DNA from 2 places in the Bacillus sp. MT94 genome. Region 1 is predicted to be linked to the other one. Evidence: a T-box and tRNA genes for the amino acid it is inferred to sense, from the RefSeq annotation. Region 1 holds a T-box; the other holds one or more tRNA genes.
What was found. The T-box of region 1 lies ahead of metG (methionine--tRNA ligase). A T-box ahead of a tRNA ligase gene usually reads a tRNA of that ligase, here a tRNA-Met.
Positions count from the first base shown of each region.

Region 2: it encodes a tRNA-Met, which carries the amino acid that the T-box ahead of metG (methionine--tRNA ligase) is inferred to sense. The anticodon was not compared.

Region 1 covers NZ_JBXAEZ010000004.1:125,006-134,006, reverse strand. Annotated here, with positions in the region: gene nprB (neutral protease NprB) at 1-399, shown strand, start outside; gene AC1Q51_RS15915 (metal-sulfur cluster assembly factor) at 449-766, opposite strand; gene AC1Q51_RS15910 (methyl-accepting chemotaxis protein) at 887-2,578, opposite strand; gene AC1Q51_RS15905 (methyl-accepting chemotaxis protein) at 2,792-4,486, opposite strand; gene AC1Q51_RS15900 (class I SAM-dependent methyltransferase) at 4,901-5,719, opposite strand; T-box leader at 5,834-6,104, shown strand; gene metG (methionine--tRNA ligase) at 6,155-7,789, shown strand; gene AC1Q51_RS15890 (hypothetical protein) at 7,831-8,085, opposite strand; gene AC1Q51_RS15885 (EamA family transporter) at 8,153-9,001, opposite strand, start outside.
Region 2 covers NZ_JBXAEZ010000014.1:27,086-36,086, forward strand. Annotated here, with positions in the region: gene yabN (bifunctional methyltransferase/pyrophosphohydrolase YabN) at 1-850, shown strand, start outside; gene AC1Q51_RS27440 (RNA-binding S4 domain-containing protein) at 865-1,140, shown strand; gene yabP (sporulation protein YabP) at 1,199-1,507, shown strand; gene yabQ (spore cortex biosynthesis protein YabQ) at 1,504-2,157, shown strand; gene divIC (cell division protein DivIC) at 2,154-2,513, shown strand; gene AC1Q51_RS27460 (S1 domain-containing RNA-binding protein) at 2,601-3,086, shown strand; tRNA gene AC1Q51_RS27465 (tRNA-Met) at 3,246-3,319, shown strand; tRNA gene AC1Q51_RS27470 (tRNA-Glu) at 3,333-3,404, shown strand; gene spoIIE (stage II sporulation protein E) at 3,664-6,135, shown strand; gene tilS (tRNA lysidine(34) synthetase TilS) at 6,366-7,796, shown strand; gene hpt (hypoxanthine phosphoribosyltransferase) at 7,793-8,335, shown strand; gene ftsH (ATP-dependent zinc metalloprotease FtsH) at 8,421-9,001, shown strand, end outside.

The DNA.
Region 1 (9,001 bases):
TATACACCTGATAAACCAGGCGATGCACTTCGTTCATTAAAAGATCCAGCGTCTATTCCAAACCCATTAAAACCAAGTGAAGGTTACCCAGATCACTATAGTAAACGTTATACTGGAACAGCTGATAATGGCGGCGTTCATATTAACAGTAGTATTAATAATAAAGCTGCTTATTTAGTATCTGAAGGCGGAGATCATTACGGCGTGAAAGTAACTGGAGTGGGCCGTGAAGCGACAGAAAAAATTTACTACCGTGCGCTTACGAAATATTTAACTGCAAACTCTGACTTCAAAATGATGCGTCAAGCTGCTCTTCAGTCAGCTGAAGATTTATATGGTAAAAACTCTAAAGCTGTACAAGCTGTAACGAAAGCTTATGATGCAGTAGGCGTAAAATAATAAGAGAAAAAAACCTGACTAGAGTGTCAGGTTTTTTTTCTTTATCCCGCTAGTCGCGAATGCCTAATGCGATTTTCGCCATACGTGACATACGTTCTTTCGACCACGGTGGATTCCAAACGACATTTACTTCTATTTCATTAACTTCAGGTACGTTCGTTGATAATACTTTTTTAACGTCTGATACGATTTGCCCAGCCATTGGACAACCGATAGAAGTCATAGTCATCGTAATGACAGCATTATTATTTTCATCTGCTGTAACATCATACACTAATCCAAGGTTAACGATATCAACACCTAGTTCAGGGTCAATAACAGCTTCTAAATTGGCAAATAATTTATTTTCAAATGCTTCTTGTGACATAAGCAGCCCCTCCTACAATTTAATGATATCGATTCTCATTATAACGGAAATGAGTATAATGTGCAGGAAATGAGCTCAAAAAAATATCCCTCTTTGAAAGGGGGATATTTTTTTGAAAATCTATTCTGTTTTAAAATGAGATACGAGTTGATCTAACTCTTCAACTGTTTGTTTCATTTTTCCAGCAGTTACTGCCATTTCATTCATAACGATAACTTTTTTTTCAGCAGATTGTGCCGTTGCGGCAGTTTCGCTGGATACTTCAGTCGAGATAGAAGCGATGTTATTAAGTGAAGCGTTCATTTCTTCAGCACTTGCAGCCATCTCTTCAGCAGTTGCTGATATATCTTGCATCTGAGTAGATACTTTATTTACTTGTTCTACAATTGTTGAGAAAGAAGTACCAGCTTCACGAATAACATTAATGCCTTCAAATGCTTCAGAACGGCCTTGAGACATCATAGAGCTAGCAGTTTCTGTATCATTTTGAATTTGATGTAGTAATTGATTAATGTCTGTTGCAGCTGTTTTAGATTGTTCAGCAAGTTTTCGAACTTCGTCAGCTACGACAGCAAATCCTTTTCCTTGCTCGCCAGCACGAGCTGCCTCAATAGAAGCATTTAAAGCAAGTAAGTTTGTTTGCTCAGCAATATTAGAAATAGATTGTACAGCAGTATCAATATATTTCGTATGAGTGATTAGACGTTCAACCACTTCTGACGTAGCATTTACAGCTTCGTGTATCGTTGTCATTTGTGAAACAGATTTTTGGATAACGGTACTTCCATCGCTAGCATGTTCAGATGTGGCAACAGCAAGTTCCGCTACAGATGAAGCAGATTCAGCAATACGCTGAACACTTACTGCCATATCGTCCATTGCAGTTGAACTTTCTTCCATACTAGAAGTTTGTGATTGAATACTTGCATTTAAGTTAGACATCGAGCTTTGGACTCTTACTGTCGCCTCACGTGATGTATTCGTTTTTTCTAGCATATTTTCAGAAGCAGTTTGTACTTCCACTGATGTTTTTTGAACACGATTAATGATATGTTGTAGGTTTTCTAACATTTTATTAAATGATGTTGCGATAGCACCGATTTCATCGTTGCTATTTACTTGTAGACGTGCCGTTAAGTCACCTTCTTGAGAGGCTAATTCTTTTAGCTTCGTGTCAATTTGTTGAATTGGTTTCACAAGTTTACCAGAGAACCACCATGCAAGAATAATTGCAGCGACAATACAAATAACAAGTGATAAGAAAATAACATATTCGATTAAGAGTGCAGATTGGTCAATTTTTTCAATAGATTGTTCACGTAATTTAGCTTGTTCATTACTGTAATTTGTGAAGTCACCAATTACTTTATAGACAGTTCCGTTCTCTGAAGAAGCTACTTGTAAAGCTTCTTCCCATTTTTGTTCTTTTGCAAGAGTGAATACTTTTTCTTCAACGAACTTTCTCCAAGTAGACCCTAATTCCATTGTACTTTTTACGGACGAAGAAGCATTTGGATTAGAAAGAAGTTTATCTTTTGAATCCTCAAGACGTTTACTCATCTCATTAAACTTGTCTAATTCGACTTGATCATGTTGTAGTAAATAACCTCTTAAAGCAGAGAGCTGTACTTGATAAGCGTCTCCACGCTCTTTCAATTCTGTTGCCAGTGGAGAAATTTCTTTTTGTAATGTTTCAGCTTTACGAGATTGGTCGATAGCAAAAAATAAAATAAAAGCTAAGGCGATACCAAATAAAGCGCAAATCGTTCCCATCATGAACATAAGTTTTTTTCTGATACTTACAAAATTCATATGATAAAAAGCCTCCTTTGTGAAATCTTAGTATTAGAATTAATTAATGTAAAAAATTGAAAGAAAGCTTTACTCCAGTTGGAATAAAGCTTTCTTATTTCCTTTAGGAATTATAGCAGACGGAATGAGAGATAGAAAGAGATATTTTAAAGTGAAAAAAGAGAGACTGTAAAACTTTCTTTCTTATACCTTTGAGCTTGTGTCATTTTCACTTTAAGCGTTTGTTTTGAAATGAGAAACGAGAACTTCAAGTTCTTGTACGATTGTTTTCATTTCAGATGATTTGTTAGCCACGATACTCATTTTGTTTACTTGATCACCAGCCGAATGTGCTGTTTGTGATGTTTCTGCAGCAACTTCGTTTGAAATAGAAGCGATATTATTTAAAGCTGCGTTCATTTCTTCAGAGCTTGCAGCCATCTCTTCAGCAGTTGCAGACATTTCTTGCATTTGCGTAGAGACTTTGTTAATGTGGTTAACAATTTCTGAGAATGAAGATCCAGCGGTACGAATAACCGTAATTCCTTCAGAAGCCTCTGCTTGACCTTGTGTCATCATGTCATTTGCTATTTTTGTATCAGTTTGAATTTGATGCAGTAAATGGTTAATGTCAGTTGCGGCTAGTTGAGATTGTTCAGCAAGTTTTCTAACTTCATCGGCAACAACAGCGAATCCTTTTCCGTGTTCACCAGCACGAGCTGCTTCAATAGAAGCATTTAAAGCAAGTAAATTTGTTTGTTCGGCGATATTCGAAATAGATTGAAGTGCAGTATCGATATGATTTGTATGTGTAATGAGTCGCTCAACTACTTGTGATGTAGCGTTAACGGCTTCGTTAATTGTATGCATTTGTGTAATAGATTTCTCAATGACTTTATTCCCATTATCTGCTTTTTCTGAAGTTGTGACAGCTAAACTAGTAACAGAAGAGGCGGACTCAGCGATACGCTGAACACTCGTTGCCATGTCATCCATTGCGGTTGAACTTTCTTCAATGCTAGAAACTTGTGAACGAATATTGTGTTCAAGAGCATTCATAGTTTCTTGGGTCCTTGCGGTATTTTCCATAGAAGCGGTTGTTTCAATAAATACATTTTCGGAAGCTTCTTTTACACTTGTTGATGTTTGTTGAACTTGTTTTATTATATGCTGTAAGTTAGTGAGCATTTGATTAAAGGAATTTGCAATGTCACCAATTTCATCTTTACTCGTTACGTGTAATCTAGCCGTTAAATCTCCATCTTGAGAAGCTAATTCTTTTAACTTCTCATCAATTTGTCGAATTGGTTTAACGAGTTTACCAGAGAACCACCATGCTAATAAAATAGACGTTAATGTACATGTAATGAGTGAGAAGAAAATAATATATTGAATAAGTGATGAAGAAGACTCGACATCAGCAATTAATGCGTCACGTTTCTCATTTTCTTCATTTGTATATTTATTAAAACGACCTAAAAGATCATTTACATAATCTGTTTGTGCTAAAGCAATTCTAGATGCTTCGTCCCATTTTCCTTCACGCGCAAGAGGGAGTACCTCATTATCTATGACGCTACGCCATTTTCCTCCCATTAAAATGGCTTCTTTCATTCCTTCTGGGAGCTTTTTGTCACTTGTTACTTTCTCTCTAGTATCAGCTAATTTTTTCCCTTCTCGGTTGAACTTATCTAATCCTTTTTGATCATGTGATAGCAAATATTCTTGTAAACCAGCAACTTGTCCTTGGAACCAATCGCCACGTTCTTTTAAAATCGTCGCTCTTTTCGATACATCATTTTTTAACGTTTCGATTTCACTTGCTTGATTCATGGCGAATGAAAGAATAACAATAAGAGCAATGCTAAATAAAGAAGAAATGCTTAAGAGTGTGAACAGTAGTTTTTTTCGAATACTAACATATTTCATCGTTACCCCTACCCTCATTTAAACTATTTATTATGATTTATAGATATTTAAAACGAAATTAATAAAAACATTATTATGAAGTTATTAATCTGTTCAATAAAAATTATAGCAGATAATGGAAGGAGTCAGATTGGTATTAGAAAAAGTTCTTAAAATGTATACATTTGCATATCATAAAATTCATAAATAAATATTAGAAATGCTATTGAAATTTGAAATGACATCATGTATACTTCTAATTAGTTGATAACGATTATCAGTATCAACTAAAAACATTACTCTTCGTTATGTTGGTCATACCCCTTTTTGACGACGTAAGTCAGAGACGAAATGTTGAAATATCTTGTGTCCTATTCTACAGAATTATGGTAATCTCCAACCTCAACTTATATGCGTGAGCATGCAAAAAGGATCCTATCCGTGAAGGGATCCTTTTTTGCATGCTGTCGCAATTATTGTATATAGACCAGGGATACGTTCTTCGATTCCTTCTGGTGCAGTAGAAGGGAAGACCCATCTTTGATGAGATCCATGTTCTTCAACTAGTTTTTCAATTTTAAAACGTTCTTCCGCAAGTGTTGTAATGATTTCTCCTAGCGTCCAGCGACGGATGGTTGTTTTAGGTAGCGATTCTTTCTGTGCTTCTGTAAGAAGGATGCTATAAGCAACATCATCTTCAATTAATTCTTCATCGAAATAATTTCCACTTGCTCGAAATGATGGATGGTCTACTCCTAATAGCTTTGTGTATATTGGATGGTAATCGCGAAGGATAAGTATTCCACCTGGCTTTAGTAGTTGAGAAATTTTTTTGAAAAGTGGTTTTAAATCTAGAAAGTAATGAAGTACACCAAGCTCCAGTAATACGATATCAAATGATTTGGAGAGATTTACATCTAGTACATCAGAAACGATGTAATGAATAGAGACGTCTGCGGCGGCAGCAAGTTCATTTGCATATTTTGCATTACTTGCTGAAATATCAACAACTGTTACGTCAGAGCCTAAAAGGGCGAGAGCAACAGCTTTATTTCCTTTTGAGCCGAGTAAATTAATAATACATTTTCCTTTTGGAGATTGTATGTAAGGTAAATAATGTGCTACTTCGCGTGTGGGATCTTCCATGATTTTTTTCGCATAATCCTCCGGTGCCCCATGGCGATTCGTCCAAGCTTCATAAGCAGCTGTATTCCAGCTTTTTTCATTTATAGTGCTTAGTTGTTTTTGGTTCAATGTTATCACTCCTTTTGTGAACGTATAGGTATTCGGCGGGAGGATGGGATTTCCTTTTCGTTCTGGATAAAAGTTTGATTTTTCTGTGATTAAGTCGTAAAATACTTGTTATACGTAAAAGCGTTGAAAAGGAAAAGTAGGATGAACACATTCTTTCCAGAGAGCTTCGGTAGCTGAGAAGAAGCAAGAATATTCATTTGAACAATGGCCTTTGAGCTTCGTCCTGAACTTATCAAATGATAATAGTAGGCGGCGACGAGAGTTGGTACTCGTTATCAAAACCACAGTATAAGAGCATAGAGCTCCGTACTTGTTAAGGTTAATTATGTGAGTGATTGGCGAAATAAGGTGGTACCGCGACTGTTTATACAGCCCCGCCCTTATCTTTTTTAAGATAGGGGCGGGGCTTTTTATATTTTAAAGGAGGAATATAAGATGAGTATTTTTATTGGAGGCGCTTGGCCGTATGCAAATGGTTCGTTACACCTTGGCCATATTGCGAGTTTATTACCTGGAGATATTTTAGCGCGTTATTACAGGGCAAAAGGTGAGAATGTGCTGTATGTTTCAGGGAGTGACTGCAATGGAACACCGATTGCAATTAGAGCAAAACAAGAAGGTGTGACAGCAAAAGAAATTGCTAATAAGTATCATGAAGAATTTCAGCGATGTTTTCGTGATCTCGGTTTTACGTATGATTGCTATACACGTACCGATAGCGAGCATCATCATGAAACTGTTCAAAAAGTTTTTTTACGTTTATTAGAAGAAGGCTATATTTATAAAAAAACAGTGGAACAAGCGTATTGTGAAACGTGTACGCAGTTTTTACCGGATCGTTATGTAGAAGGAATATGTCCATATTGCCATGAAGCAGCAAGAGGAGATCAATGCGATGCTTGTTCTGCTATTTTAGATCCTCTTGATTTGTTAGAAAAGAAATGTAAGTTATGTGGTAGTACGCCATCTGTAGAGGAAACAGAGCATTTCTATTTTGCATTGCATACATTTCAGGAGCAAATTAAAAAAGTTGTAGAAATCGCAAAAGAAAAAGGAACATGGCGTGATAATGCAATTCAATTAACGGAAAGATATGTAAAGGAAGGGTTACAAGATAGGGCTGTATCAAGAGATTTACCAATCGGGGTATCAATTCCAGTGAAAGGGTATGAAGATAAAAAAATTTACGTATGGATTGAAGCAGTGGCAGGATATTATTCAGCGAGTAAACATTGGGCTGAAGAAACAGGAAAAGATGATCAAGAGTTTTGGAATAGCGATGCGCAAACATATTATGTACACGGCAAGGATAATATTCCATTTCACTCCGTCATTTGGCCAGCGGTATTACTTGGAATAGGGGAAGAAGCAATCCCGCGTCATATCGTTTCGAATGAATATTTAACAGTTGAAAAAAGAAAATTATCTACAAGTAAAAACTGGGCAGTATGGGTGCCTGACATATTAGAACGCTATGATCCAGATTCTATCCGTTACTTCTTAACAGTAAATGCACCAGAAAATCGTGACACTGATTTTTCATGGCGTGAATTTATTTACAGTCATAATAGTGAATTGTTAGGAGCATATGGAAACTTCGTGAACCGCACATTAAAGTTTATTGAAAAATATTATGATGGCACTGTACCAAAGGGGACTATTGATATAGAGCTGAAAGATAAAGTAGAAGGATTATATAAAAATGTAGGAGAGGCGATTGAGCAAACTAAATTTAAGGTGGCGTTAGAGACAATATTTGATGCAGTACGTTTTGCAAATAAATATTTTGATGAAAAGCAGCCTTGGAAACAAAGAGAAGATGATCCAGTTTCGTGTGAAGAAACGATTTATAACTGTGTGTATCTTATCGCTAATTTTGCAAATCTCCTTGAACCGTTTTTACCATTTTCAAGTGAAAGAGTTAGAAGCACATTGTCGATTATTAAACGAAATTGGGAACCGCAAAATACGTTGCCAAGTAGAATTGATAGCGTGCAGCCACTATTTGAGCGAATCGATGTAAAACAAATTGAGCATGAGGTAGGGAAGCTATATGGAGCGGTAAAGTGAAATATAGAAAAAGACCTTTCAAGTAAATGAAAGGTCTTTTGTTATGCAGTATGATTCTCTTTCTTATCTTTCAAAAAGAAAAGTACGGCAAGGATTACAAGAATAATAGCTGCAATATCATACGTTATTTTAAATGTAGTATTAAAGTTTAAGTACTCTACGAAAGGAGTTTTCACTGCTCCTGCATATATACAAACGGGAATGAGAAGTAAATCGTAAAATTTCTTTTCTTTCATATATCTTATTAGGAAGAAGATACACATAATAGCAAAAAATATGATGCTTAAAATAGTCATTTATACCTCCAGATAAATTTACTTATTTTAATTGCAGTTATATCTTTTATATAAATTCTGTATTTTTTCAAGCGCTATGCACGCGATTGTGTTTCCTTTCTTTCCTAGCCGTAAGCAGCTGAGGAGTGAAAATCCCAACCAATATAAAAATAATACCAATCCACTGCATGAATGTTACGACTTCATGTACAAGTGTAATAGAAGCGATAATAGCAGTTGGTAATTCAGCTGCACCTAATATTGTACCGAGTCCTGTTCCAACCTTTGGTACACCGATTGAAAAACAAATGACAGGTACAACAACGCCGAATAATCCGAGGAAGAAAGCATATTTCCATAGACCGGCTTGGAGGGCACCATCTGTTAAAAAGGTTGGTGGGAAGAATAGACATACGATAAGAGTCGCACTTGTTGTCATGAGAAAGCTTTTCGTATAAGGGGGAACATCTGTAGCAACGCGTCCGCTTGCAAAAACATAGAATGAAAAAGAGACTGCAGCTAATAGTCCAAAGATAATCCCTTTCGTAGAAAAACTTTGTCCGAGGCCTTCAAATACACCACCTGCAAACAATGTACCAGCAAATAAAATAAGGATAGATATGATCTTATCGCGGCTTGGAAAGGTTCGATTTGCAATCGCTTCGATAATGACACCAATCCAAGTGAACTGAAAGAGTAGGACGACAGCGATAGATGCGGGTAGTTCTTCTACAGAAATAGCGTAGAAAATCCCAGTCATACTCATTGTTGTTCCGACGGTTAGTAATGAAAAGAATTGTTTTTTTGTTACTTTATGACGTGAAAAGAAAAGAACGAGTAGAAATAGTCCAATCCATCCGAAGACATATTGTCCCCCTAATAGTTGATGTGCTGAAAATCCATTTATGAATCCGAGTTTGAAAATAGTTGAAAGTAT
Region 2 (9,001 bases), on a different contig from region 1:
CATGTTAGATCATGAAACGGAATTGAATAATTTAACAAGTGTGTACGTGCCACCTGTTCAGGAGCGTGCGTCCTTGTATCAACAGTTTGATGTTCTTAGAGAAATTATTGCAGACCTGCGTGGTCCAAATGGTTGTCCGTGGGATAAAAAGCAAACGCATCAATCATTAAAGAAATATTTAATTGAGGAAGCTTATGAGGTGTTGGAAGCAATTGATGAAGAGGATGATGATCACTTAGTAGAAGAATTAGGTGATATATTATTACAAGTTATGCTTCATGCTCAAATCGGAGAAGATGAAGGTTGGTTCTCTATAGATGATATCATTCGAACTCTATCTGAAAAAATGGTTCGTCGCCATCCACATGTATTTGGAAATACGGATGTAAACAATGCTGATGAAGTGATTGCCAATTGGGAAGAAATTAAAAAACAAGAAAAAGGATTCGTGAAAGAATCTGTTTTAAATGGCGTTCCTAAAAGTTTGCCGCAGTTACTACGCGCCTTTGAAATTCAGAAGAAAGCTGGTAAGGTTGGATTTGATTGGGTTGATGTGCAGCCGATGATAGAGAAAGCTTTGGAAGAATGGCAAGAGTTCCAACAAGAAGTTACAAACATGGATGAGGAAAAGATGCTAGGTGAGTTTGGTGATTTACTATTTGCATTTGTTAATATAGCCCGTCATTACAAAATAGATCCAGAAGAGGCGTTACGTTCAACTAATGAGAAATTTACTGGTCGTTTTTTATACATGGAGGCAAAAGTAGCTGAAATGAATAAAGAGATGGAAGATTTATCATTAGAACAGTTAGATGTTTTATGGGAAGAAGCGAAACAAACAGAGCGTTAATAGGGGGATTTGATATGCGTCTAGATAAGTTTTTAAAAGTGTCACGTTTAATTAAAAGAAGAACATTAGCGAAAGAAGTAGCTGATCAAGGAAGAATATCTATTAATGGTCAAGTGGCAAAAGCGAGTTCTGATGTGAAAGTAGCTGATGAATTAACAATTCGTTTTGGTCAAAAAATAGTGACTGTAAAAATAAATGAATTGAAAGAAACAACTAAAAAAGAAGATGCAGCAAATATGTATAGCTTAGTTCGTGAAGAAAAAGTAAAAGCGGAAGAAGGCTTGTTCTAAAATCATGTATCCCCTCATACATTACTATTAGCTAGTAAAAACCTATGGGGGGATTTACGTGAATAATGGTTACTCACCTACGTCTTCTAATCAACAAAATGTTTCTGTAGAACATGACATTATTATGCGTGGCAGGCGTATAATTGATATTACCGGTGTGAAGCAGGTAGAGAGTTTTGATAGCGAAGAGTTTTTGCTAGAGACCGTAATGGGTTTTTTAACGATTCGTGGTCAAAATTTACAAATGAAAAATTTAGATGTAGAAAAAGGTATTGTGTCGATTAAAGGGAAAGTTAATGAGATGCTGTATATTGATGAAAATCAAGGAGAAAAAACTAAAGGTTTCTTTAGTAAGTTGTTTAAATGAGTCTAACAATTCAGTTGTATACAATGCTTTCAATGATTGGAATGGGTGCTTGGATTGGAGCGTCTTTAGATACATATCAACGTTTTTTAAAGCGCCAAGAACGTAAACGTTGGCTTGTATTTATACAAGATATATTATTTTGGATTGTCCAAGCATTATTCGTCTTTTATGTATTGCTTCTCGTAAATGAAGCTGAACTACGTATATATGTGTTTTTGGCATTGTTATGTGGTTTTGCGGCATATCAAAGCTTACTGAAAGCACTATACATGAAGCTGTTAAATTTTCTCATCTATATTTTTATGCAAACAACATATTTTTTTGTTCGAATTATACAGCTACTCATGATAAAACCTGTTATTATTATAGCGCAGCTATTTATTGCATTTATATTATTCTTATTTCGTATACTGCTTTCAATTGGACATGTGTTATGGAAAATTGTGATTTGGATATTACTTTTCATATGGAAAGTTTTTTTCTGGCCTGTTCGATTTATTGCTTCGCTCATATGGAAACTTCTCCCTAATCGTGTTAAACTTTTTATAGTGAAACATATAGGGTTCCTGCAATATATAGCAAAATTGAAGGGACATATCTTCCAAATATGGGAGCGTATAAAAAAGAAGTTAGGGGGACCTCGGAAATGAGGGAACTGAGACAAAGAACAATCGAAAAACAGAGTCCAAATCCTGTTAAAGAGCATATAATACAAACGGATGAGAACAGGAAGCGACTTTATCGCCGTTTAGCGGTTTTTCTTGTCTTTACTTTTACAATTATTGCGAGTATTAGTGTAACGTTTTATCAACAAAACAGTTCCATTAAAGCAAAAGAAGCAAAAGTTAAGGACATGAAAAAAGAACTGGATTCATTAACGAATAAAGAAAAAAGTCTAAAAGACGAAGTTCAAAAGTTAAATGATGAAGAGTACGTATTAAAGATTGCTAGAAGGGATTATTTCTTCTCTGGTAAAGGGGAGATAATTTTTCCTGTTTCGAAGTAGAGTATGTCTTATTGACACTATATTTTAGGATTATATATAATAAAGTAAAATTTGACTTTTTAACCACTAAGGAGGAGCATTTTTTTTATGTCAATCGAGGTAGGCAGCAAGTTACAGGGTAAAGTAACAGGTATTACAAATTTTGGGGCTTTTGTGGAGCTGCCAGAAGGCTTAACTGGTCTTGTTCATATTAGTGAAGTTGCTGATAACTATGTAAAAGATATTAACGATCACTTAAAAGTGGGCGACCAAGTAGAAGTAAAAGTTATTAATGTTGAAAAAGATGGAAAGATTGGTTTATCTATCAAAAAAGCGAAAGAACGTGAAAAAACAGAAGGAGATCGTCCACGCGGTGAATACCAACGCGGTGGTGATCAACAACGTTCTGGACGTCCACAACGTAATAATCGCTCTTTCAACAGAGATAATCGTGGTGGCGGTAACGACCGAGCTCCAAAAGAAACATTTGAGCAAAAGATGGCACGCTTCTTAAAGGATAGCGAAGATCGTTTAACTTCTTTAAAGCGTAACACAGAGTCTAAACGTGGTGGCCGTGGCGCACGTCGCGGATAATAAGGCCGTTTAGTTTTTAACATATAGAGAGGTACCCAGAGTGATGGCTCAGGGTGCTTTTTTATATGTGAAAATATATTTTAAAAAAGTTTTCAAGATGTGTTGACTTTAAATAATATCTGATGTAAGATACTAATTGTCCGTTAAATAAGACGACATGGCGGTGTAGCTCAGCTGGCTAGAGCGTACGGTTCATACCCGTGAGGTCGGGGGTTCGATCCCCTCCGCCGCTATATTTATTTTAACGGCCCGTTGGTCAAGTGGTTAAGACACCGCCCTTTCACGGCGGTAACACGGGTTCGAATCCCGTACGGGTCATCTAAAAAGATCATGCAAATTTGCATGATCTTTTTTTGTTAAATGGATTAAGACATACAACACTTCTACAAAATCACCCTATATTTTCTGAATATTTAATTAAAAAATCAAGGATAACTTACATACCGTGTATATCTGTAGAGTTATTTCGAATAAAAAGTCGAACGATTATAAAAGTGAAAACTGTTGTTTTGACAAAAATCCCAACAATCATCTTTTATAATGACAGTAATTAAACTATGCAGGTGGTGTTAAAAATATGCCTAAAGCAGGAAGGAATACTATGAATACAAGTGCATTGGCAATGAATGAGAGTCAGCTTGGAGGAATAAAGTGGACGAGTAAGTTGCGAATGAAATTCGAACAAGTTTTCTTTAGATGGGGATTTATTATTGTTGTTATTGGTTTTCTTTTGGGAAGAGCATATATATTAACAAATATTTTACCGTTTGCACTACCGTTTTTTGCTGCTGTTTATGTTATGAAGCGGGATAAGATGCCGCTAGCATTTTTAGCTCTAATGGGAGGAGCTCTTTCAGTCTCGATAGATAATTTGTTTTTTACTTTTGCATCTATCTTTACTTTCTTCATTTATAATATCTTCTTTAGTAGATTTACACGTAAAACCGTTGGACTTGTTCCATTTCAAGTATTTATCTCCGCATTAACCGCACACTTAGTTGTTGTATATTTTGCGCAACAAACTGTCACCATGTACGATTTACTCGTTAGTACCATTGAGGCTGGGCTTAGTTTCGTATTAACTATGATATTTTTACAAAGTGTCCCGCTTTTAGTGGAAAGGAAAGGAAAACAACAGGCTTTAGAGACAGAAGAAATTGTTTGTTTGATTATATTACTAGCATCTGTTTTAACGGGTACAACAGATTGGTTTGTATATGATGCTTCTATTCAACATATTTTTACAAGGTATTTAGTACTAGTATTTGCATTTATTGCGGGTGCTGCTACAGGATCTACAGTGGGGGTCGTAACAGGATTGATATTAAGTTTAGCAAATGTGTCTAGTTTGTCTCAGCTTAGCCTTCTCGCTTTTTCTGGATTACTTGGTGGGTTGTTAAAAGAAGGGAAGCGTTTAGGTGTTAGTTTAGGTTTATTAATAGGGACAAGCTTAATTACATTATATGTAGACAAGCAGACAAATATTGTAACAACTTTAATTGAGTCAGGTGTAGCGATTGCTATCTTCTTATTAACGCCAAAGCTTGTTTTGGATCGTATTGCTAAATTTATGCCAGGTACACAAGAGCATTCGCAAGATCAACAACAATATTTAAGAAGGATGCGTGATGTTACAGCGAACAAAATCAACCAATTCGCAAATGTATTTGCTGCTTTATCTAATAGTTTTTCTGTATATGGGTATGTAGAGGAAGAAGATAAAGAGACAGAAGCAGATTTGTTTTTGAGTACAATTACTGCGAAAACATGTCAAACGTGCTTTAAAAAGGATCAATGCTGGGTAGTGAATTTCGATAAAACGTACGATTATATGAAACAAATAATGAATGAAACGGAAGAAGGAACCCTGCAACATAATCGTAAATTAGTTCGTGAGTGGGACAAGCATTGTGTGAGAGGGAAAAAAGTGACGGATTTAGTAGCGGGTGAATTAGATCACTTCTATGAGGGACAAAAATTGCGAAAACAAATGAAGGAAAATCGTAGAATAGTAGCGGAGCAACTATTAGGTGTATCAAAAGTTATGGAAGATTTTGCTAAGGAGATACAACGAGAGCGTGAAAATCATCAAGTGCAGGAAGAGCAGATTATGCAAGCGTTCCGTGATTTTGGTGTCGAAGTAGAGCATGTTGATATTTATTGTTTAGATAGAGGAAGTATTGATATTGAAATGTTGATTCCAGTTGCATCTAATGAACATGGTGAATGTGAAAAGTTAGTTGCACCGATGCTTTCGGATATCCTTAAAGAAAATATTGTCGTTAAACATGAAGAAAAGTCTTCTTATCCGAATGGTCACAGTTTAATATCATTTGGTTCGGCGAAGACGTATTCTCTTGATACAGGATTGGCTACAGCCGCAAAAGGCGGTGGGTTTGTTTCGGGTGACTCTTATGCGATGATGGATTTAAGTGTTGGTAAATACGCACTTGCGATTAGTGATGGTATGGGTAATGGGCAAAGAGCTCATATGGAAAGTAAGGAAACGGTGAAATTATTACAAAAAATACTCCAATCGGGTATTGATGAAGAAATAGCTATTAAGTCTATCAATTCAATCCTTTCTTTGAGAACGACAGAAGAGATGTTTACAACATTAGATTTAGCTATGGTAGATTTGCGGGATGCGAGTGCTAGGTTTTTAAAGATTGGATCAACGCCGAGTTTTGTTAAACGCGCGAATAATATTTTGAAAATTGAAGCAAGTAATTTACCGATGGGAATCATCGAAGATGTTGAAGTTGATGTGGTGGGTGAACAATTAAAAACGGGCGATATCCTTATTATGATGAGCGATGGGATTTTTGAGGGCGCGCAGCATGTAGAGAATCATGAATTATGGATGAAGCGGAAAATTAAAGAATTGCAAACCGAAGACCCGCAAGAAATTGCTGATATCATTATGGAAGAAGTGATTCGCTCTTGTGATGGTTATATAAATGATGATATGACTATTGTGGTGGCAAAAGTGAAGAAAAATATGCCGAAGTGGGCTACGATTCCGATTGTAGGAATGCAGGCGCAGTAAAATATAAGTGGAATGTTTATCTATAATTTGATTTTAAAAACCTAGGTGAATACCTAGGTTTTTTTGTGGGAAAAGGTAATGTTATTGATTTTATGAATATACACGGAGGATGTAAGATAAAAATGTAATTTTTGTATATCTTTTTTTTGCACAATGTTTGTAAAAGTTGTACCATTATAGACAAGGTAACTAACGTTGCTGTTCTTGTTTAATGAAAGGTGATTGCGAAGTTGAAAGATACATTTGTTGAAAAAGTAGATGACTTTGTAAAGCAGCATGATGTATTAAAGAATGATTCAACAATTGTTGTGGGAGTTTCTGGTGGTCCTGACTCGTTAGCCCTTTTATATTATTTATTAGAAAAAAGAGCGGAAAAACAGTTGGAAATTGTAGTAGCTCATGTGGATCATATGTTTAGAGGTGATGAATCTCATGAGGATTTACAGTTTGTGCAGGACCTTTGTGAAGAACTGGGAATTATTTGTGAAACGATAAGGATTAATGTATCACAATATCAACAGCAATACGGAATGAATGCACAGGTTGCTGCTAGAGAATGCAGATATGCATTTTTGGAAAGAATAATGAAGAAATATGATGCAAGATATGTTGCTCTTGGACATCATGGAGATGATCAAGTCGAGACAATTTTAATGCGTCTTGTAAGAGGGAGTACTCCGAAAGGATATGCAGGAATTGCAGTGAAGCGTCCTTTTCATAATGGATATTTAATTAGGCCGTTACTTGGGGTAACGAAGGAAGAAATTGTTGATTACTGTAATAAGCTAAATTTAATTCCACGTATAGATCCGAGTAATAAAAAGGAAGTATATACAAGGAATCGATTACGTAAATATGTCCTTCCTCACTTAAAAGAAGAAAATCCACAAATGCATGAGAAATTCCAAAAATTTAGCGTGCAGATGCAAGAGGATGAGGCTTATTTGCAGGAATTAGCTTTTGAGAAAATGAATAAAGTAATTACAAAAAAAAGTGATAAACAAATTAGCTTATCAATTCCTGCCTTTGAATCCATGTCTATGCCTTTACAAAGAAGAGGGATTCAACTAATATTAAACTATCTTTATGAATATAAGATTCCATCTTCTCTTTCTTCTATACATATTGACAAGGTGATTGAGTTTTTTAAGCGGACACAACCTTCAGGTTCACTTGATTTTCCAGGTGATTTGAAAATTGTTCGCACATACGAGGAGTGTAGCTTTAGATTTAAACAAGAAATTGTCTCTCCTTTTTTGCAAGATTTATCAGTACCCGGGACCATTACACTATTGAACGGGGATGAATTTGTAACAGAGGTGAGCGAAGATATACCAAGTAACATGAATGAAACAGTATTTGTTGCTAAGTATAATGATATATCATATCCACTTCGTATTCGTTCTAGGGAAAATGGAGATCGCATGTCAATACAAGGTATGGATGGCACGAAAAAGATAAAAGCTATTTTTATCGAAGCGAAAGTACCAAAAGAAAAAAGAGAAGAATGGCCGGTCGTTTGTGATGCAAGTGGGAACATTATTTGGGTACCCTTGTTGAAGCGATCTGCATTTGCAATTTCGAAAGAGATGGCAAAGAAGGGTAAATATATGATTATTCACTACAAAAGCAAGGAGTCTTCCGGGAGGATAATGAAATGATGAATCAAGATATCGAAAAAGTATTAATTTCTGAAGAACAAATACAAGAAAAGGTGCGCGAACTAGGTGCAGTTATTGCAGAGGATTATAAAAACACAGTACCTCTTGCAATTGGTGTATTAAAAGGCGCAATGCCATTTATGGCAGATTTATTAAAGAGAACAGATACATATCTTGAAATGGATTTTATGGCTGTATCTAGTTATGGTCACTCTACAGTTTCAACAGGCGAAGTGAAAATTTTAAAAGATCTTGATACTTCTGTAGAAGGTCGCGATATTTTAATCGTCGAAGATATTATTGATAGTGGTCTTACACTAAGCTACTTAGTAGACTTATTCAAATATCGTAAAGCGAAGTCTGTAAAAATTGTTACATTATTAGATAAGCCAACAGGCCGTAAGGTTGATCTGAAAGCGGATTATGTTGGATTTACTGTTCCACATGAATTTGTAGTAGGATATGGATTAGATTATAAAGAGCAGTACCGTAATCTTCCTTATGTAGGCGTATTAAAACCAAGCGTTTACTCAAATTAATTAAATACAGGCTTTACAATTGTATAGGAAAGTTTTTCTATGTTACGATTTACTATAGTGTTTATGCCGTGAGAGGAGGTTAGGAATGAATCGTATCTTCCGTAATACCATCTTTTATTTACTGATATTCTTAGTAGTAATTGGAATCGTGAGCTATTTTAATGGTTCGACACAAAAAACGACATCAGTTAGCTACGACAAATTCATTACTAAACTAGAAAGCGGTGAAGTGCGTAATGTGCAACTTCAACCGAAAAATGGTGTATTTGAGGTAAAAGGACAATTCAATAACTCTAGCCAAGGAGAACAATTTGTTACTTATGCACCAAATACTGAGGAATTACAAAAGAAAATCAATGATAAAGCGAAAGGTGCCGAAGTTAAGTATCAACCAGCAGAAGAAACAAGTGCTTGGGTAACATTCTTTACTTCAATCATTCCGTTTGTCATCATCTTCATTTTATTCTTCTTCTTATTAAACCAGGCTCAAGGCGGCGGTAGCCGTGTTATGAACTTCGGGAAAAGTAAGGCGAAGTTATATAATGATGAAAAGAAAAAAGTTCGTTTCAGAGATGTTGCTGGGGCGGATGAAGAGAAACAAGAACTTGTCGAGGTAGTTGAATTCTTAAAAGACCCTCGTAAGTTTTCTGAAGTTGGTGCCCGTAT